Alloyangia pacifica: one gene and its partner. The protein of the gene in region 1 interacts with the protein of each later gene in a pairwise test. Links are inferred from orthologs where the notes say so. Each region holds a gene or a part of one and is shown on either strand. Other genes may lie near its edges.

The links. The genes of interacting proteins can lie anywhere in the genome.
Region 2: the proteins of gyrA (region 1) and gyrB interact in binary tests that used the Escherichia coli proteins (3 or more experiments, as listed by UniProt). The link is inferred for Alloyangia pacifica from one-to-one orthologs.

What each region holds. Positions count from the first base shown.
Region 1 is NZ_CP022190.1:1,066,041-1,073,910, reverse strand. The notes cover bases 2,060-5,373. They hold gyrA (DNA gyrase subunit A), read right to left. Parts: upstream 5,041-5,373; coding sequence 2,260-5,040; downstream 2,060-2,259. Other genes in these bases: CEW88_RS17920 (usg protein), read left to right, coding at 5,232-5,373; CEW88_RS17930 (M48 family metalloprotease), read right to left, coding at 2,060-2,097. Outside these bases: bufB (MNIO family bufferin maturase), read left to right, coding at 1-101; CEW88_RS17940 (HvfC/BufC family peptide modification chaperone), read left to right, coding at 98-832; CEW88_RS17935 (DoxX family protein), read left to right, coding at 829-1,398; more of CEW88_RS17930, read right to left, coding at 1,405-2,059; more of CEW88_RS17920, read left to right, coding at 5,374-5,501; CEW88_RS17915 (YSC84-related protein), read right to left, coding at 5,634-6,197; hemB (porphobilinogen synthase), read right to left, coding at 6,339-7,349; CEW88_RS17905 (component of SufBCD complex), read left to right, coding at 7,531-7,870. UniProt on the Escherichia coli protein: A type II topoisomerase that negatively supercoils closed circular double-stranded (ds) DNA in an ATP-dependent manner to maintain chromosomes in an underwound state.
Region 2 is NZ_CP022189.1:192,676-197,156, reverse strand. Bases 1,374-4,481 are described here. They hold gyrB (DNA topoisomerase (ATP-hydrolyzing) subunit B), read right to left. Parts: upstream 4,083-4,481; coding sequence 1,665-4,082; downstream 1,374-1,664. Other genes in these bases: recF (DNA replication/repair protein RecF), read right to left, coding at 4,162-4,481; CEW88_RS00885 (GFA family protein), read left to right, coding at 1,374-1,586. Outside these bases: CEW88_RS00890 (complex I NDUFA9 subunit family protein), read left to right, coding at 90-1,073; more of CEW88_RS00885, read left to right, coding at 1,140-1,373. UniProt on the Escherichia coli protein: DNA gyrase negatively supercoils closed circular double-stranded DNA in an ATP-dependent manner to maintain chromosomes in an underwound state.

The DNA.
Region 1 (7,870 bases):
CGACCCTGATCGAGTGGGACAACGACGTGCCCGATTTCCGCACCCTCGAAGCCGAGGCCGCGCGCGCCGCACGGGTAATGGCGCGGCGGAGGTCGGCATGAGCGGGCAGGGCGTGTTCGCGGGGGCGCTGCTCGCCCTCGAGGCACCGCGCCCCGAGGTGCTGCGCGATCCGACGGGCTCCGCCGCCACGCGCCGCTTCGACGTTTACCGCAATAACGTCGCTGTCGCCCTGACCGAGGCGCTGGCCGCCGCCTTCCCGGTGGTGCAGCGGCTGGTGGGAGAGACCTATTTCGCTGCCATGGCTCAAGATTTCGCTCGTGAGCACCCGCCGCGCAGCCCGGTCATGGCGCTTTACGGTGCCGAGTTGCCGGACTGGACTCAGCGCTTTCCGCCGCTTACCGCGCTGCCCTATCTGCCAGAAGTTGCCCGGATCGAGCAGGCCCGGCGCGAAGCCAGCCTGTCTGCCGATGCCGTCCCCCTGGATCCCCGCGTTCTGGCCGAGCTCTTGCCGGACGCGCTGGCCGCGAGCGCCCCACGCCTGCATCCCGCCGCACGGATTCTGCGGACGCGCCACCCGGCGCTCGCCATCTGGGGGCGCAACGCGGAGCGTCCGGATCTGGCGCAGAGCCCGCCGGGCGAGGTTCTGGTCACCCGTCCGAGGCTCGCGGTGCGGACCTGCGCCGCCCCGGCCGGCACCGCCGCGACGCTGGAGGCGCTGGCCCGGCGCCTGCCTCTGGGTGCCGCTCTGCCCGCGGGGGCAGACCATTCCGCGATCTTTGCCTGCCTCTTCAACGCGGGCGCCCTCATCTCCGAAGGAGACCCCGAGCCATGACCGAACTTGCCCCTCCCGCCGCCGGGGTCGCGTCCCTGCTCGCTCAGTTTGACCGTGCCGTGGGCACTGTGACGCGGAGCGCGCCCGCCGTGCTCGGCCTTACCGGCCGCGCCGTCTTCGCCGCCACGCTCGCCGGTTTCTTCTGGTCCTCTGCACTGACCAAGGTTGACGGGTTCGGCCTGTCGCTGAACGCCTACGCGCAGATCTATCCCCGCGCCATGGAGGCTGCTGGCTACGATGCCAGCCAGCTTGGATTTTTCGCACATCTGGTGGTCGCTGCGGGCACCGCCGCCGAATTCATGTTGCCGCTCTTTCTGATCCTCGGGCTCTTCACCCGGCTCGCGGCGCTTGGCATGATCGGCTTCCTGCTTGTGGTGAGCCTGACCGATATCTTCGGCCATGGGGTCGACGCCACGGCTATCGGTGCGCTCTTCGACCGCCAGCCTGATGCGCCGATCCTCGACCAGCGGGTGCTTTGGGGGTTCTTGATGCTGGTGCTGGTGTTCACCGGTGGCGGGGCGCTCTCGCTCGACCGCTGGCTGGGCCGCCGTCTGCCGCGCAGCTGAGCCGCCTCAGCCCTGTACGGCGGTCCAGCGCGCCTCAAGCCGTTCCAGCGCCGCGATGCGCTCCGAGGTCTTGGGGTGCGACAGCAGCCAGGCAGGCATTCCGCGCCCACCGCCACCGCTCAGCGCCTCGAGCTTGGCAAAGAGCGATTTCTGCGGCGCGACGCCGATCCCCGCCTTGTGCAGCAGCGCCGCGGCATAGGCATCGGCCTCGTACTCGTCGCCGCGCGACAGCCGCGCCGCCAGCAGCGAGGTCAGCGCGTTGGCGATCAGCGGCCCCAGCCCCGGCACCAGCCGCGCCAGCACCATGACCAGCACGGTGCGGATCGCGTTCTGGCCCGAGAAGTCGATCATCCGACGCCGCGAGTGCCCCAGCGCCACATGGCCCAGCTCATGGGCGATCACCGAGGAGAGTTCCTCGGCGCTGACTTCACCGGATTTGTAGCGGTCGTAGAAGCCGCGGGTGATGAAGATGCGCCCATCCGGCGCGGCCAGTCCGTTGACCGGCGCGATCTCATAGATGTTCACTCGGATGCGCGGCAGGTCCAATGCGGCCGCCATGCGGTCGGTCAGCGCCTTGAGCCTGGGATCGGCCAGCTCGGTCGAGCGCGAGTCCAGCTCCCGCGCGGTGCGCCAGGCCGAGAAGCGGTAGGCGATGAGGGCATAGGCGATGGCAAGAAGGATCGGGGTGAGCTTGAGCATGGGCGGAATATGGGGCCGCGCGCAGAGCCTGCCAAGGCCCCGCGCGCCACCGGGGCACCGCTGCGGCAAAAGAACTGCCCCGGCCTTCTTCTCTTTTCAATCACGCAAAGAAGAACGCCCGCCCCAGAGGGGACGGGCGTCACATTCAGATCGAGGTCGGGATCACGCCTCGGCCGAGCCTTCGCCCGCGTCCCCCTCGGCGCCATCCGCGCTTTCCTCGTCGTCCTGATCGGCGATCCAGGCGACCGAGACCACGGTCTCGCCTTCGCGGGTGTTGAACACTTTCACCCCGCCGGCGCTGCGCGAGCGGAAGGAGATGCCCTCGACCGGCACACGGATCGACTGGCCCGTGGAGGTGGCCAGCATGATCTGATCACCCATCTCGACCGGGAAGGACGCCACGATCTCGCCGCCGCGCATGGATTTCTCCCAGGCGGTGACCCCCATGCCGCCGCGTCCGCGGATCGGGTAGTCGTGGCTCGACGAGAGCTTGCCGAGGCCGCGCGCCGTCACCGTCAGGATCAGGTTCTCGACCGCCGACATCTCGGCGTAGCGCTCGGCCGGCAGCAGGCTGTCGGCGTTGCCCTCTTCCTCATCCGAGGCTTCGGCGTCATCGGCGATCCCGGCCATGGCTCGGCGCATCTTGAGGTAGGAGGCGCGCTCGTCCGAATCCGCCTCGAAGTGTCGGATCACCGACATCGACACGACCTCGTCGCCGTTGCTCAGCTTGATGCCGCGCACGCCGGTGGAGTTGCGCGAGTTGAACACCCGCACGTCCGGCACCGGGAAGCGGATGGCGCGGCCAGAGTCGGTGACCAGCATCACATCGTCGTCTTCAGAGCAGATGCGGGCGTTGATCAGGCGGGTGTTCTCGTCCTCGCCCTCGAACTTCATCGCGATCTTGCCGTTGCGCATGACGTTGGTGAAATCCGACAGCCGGTTGCGGCGCACCGAGCCCTTGGAGGTGGCGAAGACGATCTGCAGATCGTCCCAGTCGCTCTCGTCCCGGTCCACGGGCATGATCGCTGCCACCGACACGCCCGCCGGGATCGGCAGGATGTTGACGATGGCCTTGCCCTTCGAGGTGCGGCCGCCCTGCGGCAGGCGCCAGCACTTGAGCTTGTAGGCCATGCCGTCGGTGGTGAAGAACAGCAGCTGCGTGTGAGTGTTGGCCACGAAAAGCTGGGTGACCACGTCGTCCTCTTTCAGGCCGCCGCCGGACAGCCCCTTGCCGCCGCGCTTCTGGGCGCGGAAATCGGCGAGCGGGGTGCGTTTGATCCAGCCGGATTGGGTGACCGTGACCACCATGTCCTCGCGCTCGATCAGATCCTCGTCGTCCATGTCGCCGGCCCAGTCGACGATCTCGGTGCGGCGCGGCACGGCGAACTGGTCCCGCACAGCGATCATCTCGTTCGAGATGATCTCGAGGATGCGCTCGCGCGAGCCCAGGATTTCGAGGTATTCCTTGATCTTGCCCGCGAGCTCTTCGAGCTCGTCGGTGACTTCCTTCACGCCGAGCTGGGTCAGGCGCTGCAGGCGCAGCTCGAGGATGGCGCGGGCCTGCGTTTCCGACAGGTTGTAGGTCCCGTCGTCATTCATCTTGTGGGTCGGATCGTCGATCAGCCGGATGAAGGGCGCGATCTCCTCTGCCGGCCAGCGCCGGGTCATCAGCTTCTCGCGCGCCTCGGAAGCATCGGCCGAGCTGCGGATCGTCGCCACCACCTCATCGACATTGGCCACCGCCACGGCAAGGCCGCAGAGCACGTGGCTGCGCTCGCGCGCCTTGTTGAGCAGGAAGGCGGTGCGACGCGCGATCACGTCCTCGCGGAAGTCGAGGAAGGCGGTCAGGAAGGTGCGCAGGGTCAGCTGCTCGGGCTTGCCGCCGTTGAGCGCCAGCATGTTGCAACCGAAGCTGACCTGCATCGGGGTGAAGCGGTAGAGCTGGTTCATCACCACCTCGGCGGTGGCATCGCGCTTGAGCTCGATCACCACGCGCACGCCCGAGCGGTCGCTCTCGTCCTGTACGTGGGCAATGCCCTCGATCTTCTTCTCGCGCACGCATTCGGCGATGCGCTCGATCATCGTCGCCTTGTTTACCTGGTAGGGAATCTCGTCGATGACGATGGCGAAGCGGTCGCGGCGCAGCTCCTCGATCCGGGTCTTGGCGCGGATGATGACCGAGCCGCGGCCCTCGAGATAAGCCTTGCGTGCCCCGGAGCGGCCGAGGATCACGCCGCCCGTCGGGAAGTCGGGGGCGGGGATGTAGTCGATCAGCTGCTCGGACGAGAGGTCGGGGTTCTCAATCAGCGCCAGCGTCGCGTCGATCACCTCGCCGAGGTTGTGCGGCGGGATGCGGGTCGCCATGCCGACGGCGATGCCCTCGGCGCCGTTGACCAGCACGTTGGGATAGCGCGCCGGCAGCACCACGGGCTCGTTGCGCTCGTTGGCGTAGTTGGGCACGAAGTCGACCGTGCCCTTCTCGATGTCCTCGAGCAGCGCCTCGGCGGTGCGGTCGAGACGCGCCTCGGTGTAACGGTAGGCGGCGGGCGGATCGCCATCCATCGAGCCGAAGTTGCCCTGCCCGTCGATCAGCGGCAGCGACATCGAGAAGTCCTGCGCCATGCGCACCAGCGCGTCATAGACCGCCGAGTCGCCATGCGGGTGATAGCGGCCCATGACGTCACCGACGGCGGTGGCGCACTTGCGGTAGTTCTTGGACTTGGTCTGTCCGTTCTCCCACAGCGTGTAGAGAATGCGTCGATGCACAGGTTTTAGGCCGTCGCGCAGATCGGGAATCGCGCGGCTGACGATGACACTCATGGCGTAGTCGAGGTAGCTCGACTTCATCTCGTCGATGATCGAGATCACCGGGCCACCATGACCGCTCCGCTCGGGGCGCGGAGTTTCTTCTTCGTTTTCGGGGGTTTCCGGCGTGTCGGTCACGTTGCTCGCCTGTCCGTGCTGTCTCTATATGTAGTTGGGACTACCTATATCAGAGGCTAGGTGTGGGGCGCAATGCCGGCGGGTTGCTTATTCTGGCAGCCAACTCGCCACCTGGCTAACATGCTGTTTTATTTGAAAACTAACCGCGCATTGGGCACGCTTGTTACACGGATGTCATGCGAGGTAAAGCGATGGACGAGATTCCCACAGAACTCATGCTCAAGGGCTACGGGCTGACCACGGCGGAACTCTTTTACCGGATGCCCGACTACCAGAACGTGCTGAACACCTTCGTCTGGCAGGAGTACGACCTGGCGCCCGACCATCCGCGGCTGTTTCGGTTCATCGAGTTCTGGCAGGAGGAGATCGAAGGCCCGCTGCACTCGGTGCGCTTTACGCATAGAAAGATGATCTCGGCGGGGGAATGGCGGCAGGTGGTGGGGGAGTTCCGCTACCACTGACGCCTCGCGGACGGTGCCGCCGGTGCGCGTGCATTTGCAAAGAGAAGAAGCCGAAGGGCCTCGAGAGGCCGCCGTCTTCTCGGCAGAAACATTCTAAGGGGAGGCAGGGGGGCGGCGCCCCCCTGCGGCGGATTAGGGAATGATCCGCGTGTATTTCACGCCTTCCAGAGTCGCGCCCATGTGCAGGCCCGACTTGCCGAAGATCACCGCGATGATCGGCGCGAGCGAAGTGGTGGTCTCGGCCGCCAGCGTCTCGCCGCCCTCGGGGATCGCGTATTCGATGTTGGCGCCCGCGGCCCAGCCCGGCGAGCGGCGGAAGTTGGAGAGCGCGTCTTGGGTCATGAAGAACAGCACATGCGCGTATTGCTGCGCGCCGATCTGCAGTCCGCCCGAGCCCTTGACCACCGAATAGTAGTCCACCGTGGCGTTGTTCACCTTCAGCGCCCCGCGTCCATAGGCGCCGCCGAGGCCGAGTCCGGCCTCCGTGATCAGCGGCATGACCAACATGCCGGCGGATTTCGCCGCGAGATCGCGGGTGCCCGGATATTGCGCGTACATCTGGTTCACAGTGGCGTTCACCCGCGCGTCGATGGTCTGCGCGCCGCTGCCACCCACGCCGTTGCCACAGGCGGCCAGCGCGCCGGTCGCGCCAAGCGCGCCGAGAGTCAGGAGGAGTCCCCGTCGATTAAAGGTCATTCTGCTCAATCCTCGTTGATGTCCGGTCGTCTGGACCGGCCCAAGCCTCTTCTCCGGCTGTCCCGCCGGTTTTCCCTTCCTAGTATAGGCAGCCCGGCCCGGCCTGTCACTAGATCATGTGGGCCGTCACAAAGGCGCCCGCTAGCCGTTGAGGAGCCGCGCTGCGGCCGGGGCGAAATAGGTCAGCACCCCGTCGCAGCCGGCGCGCTTGAAGGCGGTGAGGCTTTCGAGCATGACCTTGTCGCGATCGAGCCAGCCGTTCTCGAAAGCCCCCGCCAGCATCGCGTATTCCCCGGACACCTGGTAGGCGAAGGTGGGCGCGCCGAACATCTCCTTGGCGCGGCGGCAGATGTCGAGATAGGGCATGCCGGGCTTGACCATGATCATGTCGGCGCCTTCTTGCAGGTCGCGTTCGATCAGCCGCATTGCCTCGTCGGAATTGCCGGGCTGCATCTGGTAGGTCTGCTTGTCGCCGCCCATCGCGCCCTTGAGCGCGCCCGCCGCGCCCACCGCATCGCGGAACGGGCCGTAGAAGCCCGAGGCGTATTTTGCCGCGTAGCTCAGCAACAGCACGTTGTGGAAGCCCTCGGCCTCCAGCGCCGTGCGGATCGCGCCGATGCGCCCGTCCATCATGTCCGACGGGCCGATGATGTCCGCCCCGGCGCGGGCCTGGCTCAGCGCCTGCTTGACCAGCGCGTCGACCGTGCGGTCGTTGACGATCTGGCCGTTCTCGATGAAGCCGTCATGGCCGGTGATGTTGTAGGGATCGAGCGCGACGTCGGTCATCACCGCGATCTCGGGCACCGCCTCCTTGATGGCGCGGGTGGCGCGATTGCTGAGGTTCTCGGGGTTCCAGGCCTCGGCACAATCCTCGGTTTTCAGCGAAGCGTCGGTATAGGGGAAAAGGCAGATCGCCGGGATGCCGAGCGCATGCGCCTCGCGCGCCGCCTCGACCACCTTGTCCACCGACAGCCGGTTCACCCCGGGCATCGAGGCGATGGGCTCGACGATCCCCTCGCCGTCGCGCACGAAGACCGGCCAGATGAAATCGCCCGGCGTCAGCAGCGTCTGCTGGGTCAGCGCCCGGATCGCGGGGGAGCTGCGCAGTCGGCGCAGGCGTGTGGCAGGAAAGGCGGAAATCACGGGTTTCATCGGGCGTGTCCTTCGTATCCCTTGTCAAGGTTACCCTTGGGTGGCATGGAAAGACGCGTGTCACAAGGGCTCCCGCCGGGGTGCCTGCCTTGCGCTCGGTGCGGGGCCGGATGGACCAAGCGCCGGGACGGGCGGCAAGTGAGAGGGGCCCAGCCGCCCCGAAGGAAAGAGTGGGGACGCCGTGGACTGGACCGGGCTCGTTTTCGAAACCATCGACATGCGGTCGTTTTCCAACCTCTGGTTTTGGATCGCGCTTGCGGTGTTCTGGTCGAGCAACAGCCACTGGGTGCTCGGCGTGCCCTTCGACATGGTCGGCCGCGCCCGCAGGCAGGGCGGACAGGCGGCGCAGGACCTCGAGGACATGGTGCGCATCCAGGTGAACCGGCGCCTCTTCATCGCCGAGCAGGCGGGGCTCTGGCTGGTCGCCATCGTCTCGGCGCTCTTGGCGATGCTGGCGAGCCTTGGCTTCTGGTACGACATCGAACTGGCGCAGGCGCTCTTTTTGCTGGGCTTTCCCATGG
Region 2 (4,481 bases), on another replicon or contig:
TTTTGTGCAACTTACCCGAAGGAGCCGCCTTGCCGGGTGCCGGACGGGCCGGTATTCAAGGCCTAGAACCTCGGAGCAGGAGTAGCCAGATGAGCAAGCTCGTCACCATTTACGGCGGATCCGGATTTGTCGGACGCTATATCGCCCGCCGCATGGCGAAGCTCGGCTGGCGCGTCCGTGTCGCCGTCCGCCACCCCAACGAAGCGCTGTTCGTGAAACCCTATGGCTCGGTCGGCCAGGTCGAGCCGGTGTTCTGCAACATCCGCGACGACGCTTCGGTGCGCGCCGTGATGCAGGGCGCCGACGCGGTGGTGAACTGCGTCGGCACGTTCGACGAGCGCGGCAAGAACAGTTTCGATGCCGTGCAGGTCGAGGGGGCGGAGCGCATCGCGCGCATCGCCGCCGAACAGGGCGCCGAGGCGCTGGTGCATATCTCGGCGATCGGCGCGGATACGGAGAGCAGGAGCGGCTACGCCCGGAGCAAGGCGCTTGGCGAAGAGGCGGTACTGGCCGCCTTCCAGGGCGCGATGATCCTGCGCCCCTCGGTGATTTTCGGGATGGAGGACCAGTTCTTCAACCGGTTCGCCTCGATGTCCCGGATGGGTCCGGTGCTGGCGCTGGTCGGCGCGGACCGCAACTTCCAGCCGGTCTACGTGGACAACGTGGCCGAGGCCGCGGAGAAGGGAATCACCGGTGCAGCCGCTCCGGGTGTCTACGAGCTGGGCGGCCCCGAGGTGAAGAGCTTCCGGGCCTTCATCGAGGAGATGCTGACGGTCATCCGCCGCCGCAAGATGCTGGTGAACCTGCCCTACGGGCTGGCCTCGGTGATCGGCGGCGTGTCGGAATTCGTGCAGCGGATCACCGGTGGGCTCTTCACCGCACCGATCACCCGCGATCAGGTCGTGATGCTGCGCAAGGACAATGTGGTGTCGGAAGGCGCCAAGGGGCTGAGCGATCTCGGTATCTCCCCGGTCGCCCCCGAGGCGGTCATGCCCGACTACCTGTGGCGCTTCCGCCCCGGCGGGCAATATGACGCCATCAAGGAATCGGCCGCCAGCCTGAGGGCCGAGTGACACCTGAAAGCCGGCCCCGGGGCCGGCTTTTTCTTTGCCCCTGACCGGGCGCGAAAGGAGACCGAGATGACCGAGCTTCCCCAGATCGGCAGCTGCCGCTGCGGCGCACTGCAGCTCGAGGTGAGCAAGCCTCCGATGATGACCGCCGCCTGCCATTGCCGCGGCTGTCAGAAAATGAGCGCCAGCGCCTTTTCCCTCACCATGATGGTGCCCTCGGACGGGATCAGGGTGATCGCCGGGGAGCCGGTGACGGGCGGGATCAAGGGGCCGCAGCTCGACCACTACATGTGCCGCGAGTGCGGGACCTGGATGTTCACCCGGATCAACGGGATCGAGGTCTTCGTGAACGTGCGTCCCGTCATGTTCGACGTGCCGGAGTGGTCGCTCCCCTTCATCGAGACGATGACCACGGAGAAGCTGGACTGGGCGCAGATCCCGGCGCGACACAGCTACGAAGGCTTCCCGCCCGAGGAGGACTTCCCGATGCTGCTGGAAGACTTCGCCCGGCGGTAAGCGGGCGCCCGGGCCCGGAAACGCAAAGCGGCGCGCAGGGAACTGCGCGCCGCTTCCGCATAAAGCCTTCCGACAGGGTCAGAAGTCGAGATTTTCCACGTTCAGCGCGTTCTGCTGGATGAACTCGCGGCGCGGCTCCACCACGTCGCCCATCAACTTGGTGAACAGATCGTCGGCCTCGGACATGTCGTCGACCTTGACCTGCAGCAGGGTGCGGGCATCCGGATCCAGCGTGGTTTCCCAGAGCTGACCGGGGTTCATCTCGCCCAGGCCCTTGTACCGCTGCAGCGACAGACCCTTCTCGCCCTCTTCGAGGATCGCCTTCAGCAGGTCGAGCGGCCCGTAGACTGCCTGACGGCGATCCTTGCGCTCGAGCGTCGCGGGGGTGCTGTAGACCGCCTGCAGCGCCTGGGTGAAGCTGCCGGTGCGGCGCGCCTCGCCCGAGCGGAGCATCGCGCCGTCTAGCGTACGGACTTCCTCGACGCCGCGCAGAATACGCGCGAGACGGATGCCGCGATCCTGGGTGATCCGGCCCTGCCAGCCCTTCTCGTATTCCAGCGCGATCAGGTCGAGCCGCTGCGCGACCTTGTCGGCAACGCCCTGCAGGTCCGATTCCACCGCGCCGGGCACGAAGCCGCCGGCGATCGCCGCCTGCTCGAGAATGTGACGCGGGTAATGCGTCGGGAAGGCGTCGAGCACGCGCTTGAGCTGGCGCGCCTCGTCGATCACCCGCACTAGATCCTGCCCGGCGATCACCTCGCCGTTGCCGAGCTTCAGGCCGGCGCCGTCGATGCCCTGGTTGATCAGGTACTCGTCGAGCGCGTTCTGGTCCTTTACGTAGACCTCGGACTTGCCGCGGCTCACCTTATAGAGAGGCGGCTGCGCGATATAGAGATAGCCTCCCTCGATCAGCTCCGGCATCTGCCGGTAGAAGAAGGTCAGCAACAGCGTCCGGATGTGTGCACCGTCGACGTCGGCGTCGGTCATCAGGATGATCTTGTGGTAGCGCAGCTTGGAGATGTTGAACTCGTCGCGGCCGATGCCGGTGCCGAGCGCCATCACCAGGTTGCCGATCTCCTGGCTGCCGAGCATGCGGTCGAAACGCGCGCGCTCGACGTTGAGGATCTTGCCCTTCAGCGGCAGGATCGCCTGGGTGCCCCGGTCACGCCCGGTCTGGGCCGAACCGCCTGCGGAGTCACCCTCGACGATGAACAGTTCGGTCTTCGACGGATCCTTTTCAGAGCAGTCCTTGAGCTTGCCGGCAAGGTAGTTCACGTCCATCGCGGTCTTGCGGCGGGTCAGTTCGCGCGCCTTGCGCGCGGCTTCGCGGGCCAGCGCCGCCTCGACGATCTTGCCGACGATCTGCTTGGCCTCGTTGGGGTTCTCCTCGAACCATTCGGCAAGGCGCTCGTTCATCAGGCTCTCGACCGCCGGCCGCACCTCGGAGGAAACCAGCTTGTCCTTGGTCTGCGAGCTGAACTTCGGGTCCGGCACCTTCACCGAGAGCACGCAGGTCAGCCCCTCGCGCGCGTCGTCACCGGTGAAAGAGACCTTCTCCTTCTTGGCGATGCCCGAGGCCTGCGCGTAGTTGTTGATGGTGCGGGTCAGCGCGCCGCGGAAGCCGGCGACATGGGTTCCGCCGTCGCGCTGCGGAATGTTGTTGGTGAAGGGCAGCACGTTCTCGTGGTAGCTGTCGTTCCACCACATGGCGATCTCGACGCCGATGCCGTCCTTCTCCCCGGTCATGTAGATCGGGTCAGTCATCACCGGTTGCTTGGAGCGGTCGAGGTACTTCACGAACTCCTTCACGCCGCCGTCGTAGTGCAGCTCGGTCTTCAGCGGCTCGGCGGGGCGCTCGTCCTCGAGGATGATGCGCACACCCGAGTTGAGGAAGGCCAGTTCGCGCAGGCGCTTTTCGAGGGTCTCGAAGCTGTAGTCGAGGTTGCTGAAAGTGCCGGTCGAGGCCAGGAAACGCACCTCAGTGCCCTGCTCGCCCTCGGCATCTCCGACGACGCGCAGATGCTCGACCGTCTCGCCATGCTCGAAGCGCGCGTAATGCTCCTTGCCGTTGCGCCAGATGCGCAGCTCCAGCCAGACCGACAGCGCGTTTACCACCGAGACGCCCACGCCATGCAGACCGCCCGAGACCTTGTAGGAGTTCTGGTCGAACTTCCCGCCCGCGTGCAGCTGGGTCATGATGACCTCGGCCGCCGAGACGCCCTCTTCCTGGTGAAGGTCGACGGGAATGCCACGGCCGTTGTCGCGCACCGACACCGAATTGTCGGCGTGGATTTTCACCCGGACAAAGTCCGCGTGACCAGCCAGAGCCTCGTCGATGCCATTGTCCACGACCTCGTAGACCATGTGGTGCAGGCCCGATCCGTCGTCCGTGTCCCCAATGTACATGCCGGGGCGTTTGCGGACCGCCTCCAAGCCTTTGAGAACTTTGATGGAATCCGCGCCGTATTCCTGCTGTGCGCTTGCCGGTTCGGCCATGCCGCGATCCTTCATGATTTTTGTTGGTTTTATACGGTGTTCAAGCAGGATTGTCACGCCGCTGACACAAGATTTGGTGTCAAAGGCCGCGGTTTTCAACCAATGATTGCCCATCCCGTTCGGTAACTTCCAGGTGCTGGGCGCGCGCTCCCAGTTCGGCGAAAAGCTCCGGCCCGGTGCCGGTCATCCAGGCCTGCGCGCCGAGCGCGCAAATCTCGTCGTAGAGCGCCGCACGGCGACCCGCATCGAGATGCGCCGCGACTTCGTCGAGCAACAGGATCGGCGCCGCGCCGGTCTCCTGCGCCAAGGCGCGGGCGTTGGCGAGGATGAGCGAGATCAGCAGCGCCTTCTGCTCACCGGTCGAACACTCCTCGGCGGGCACGCCCTTGGCCGCGAAGG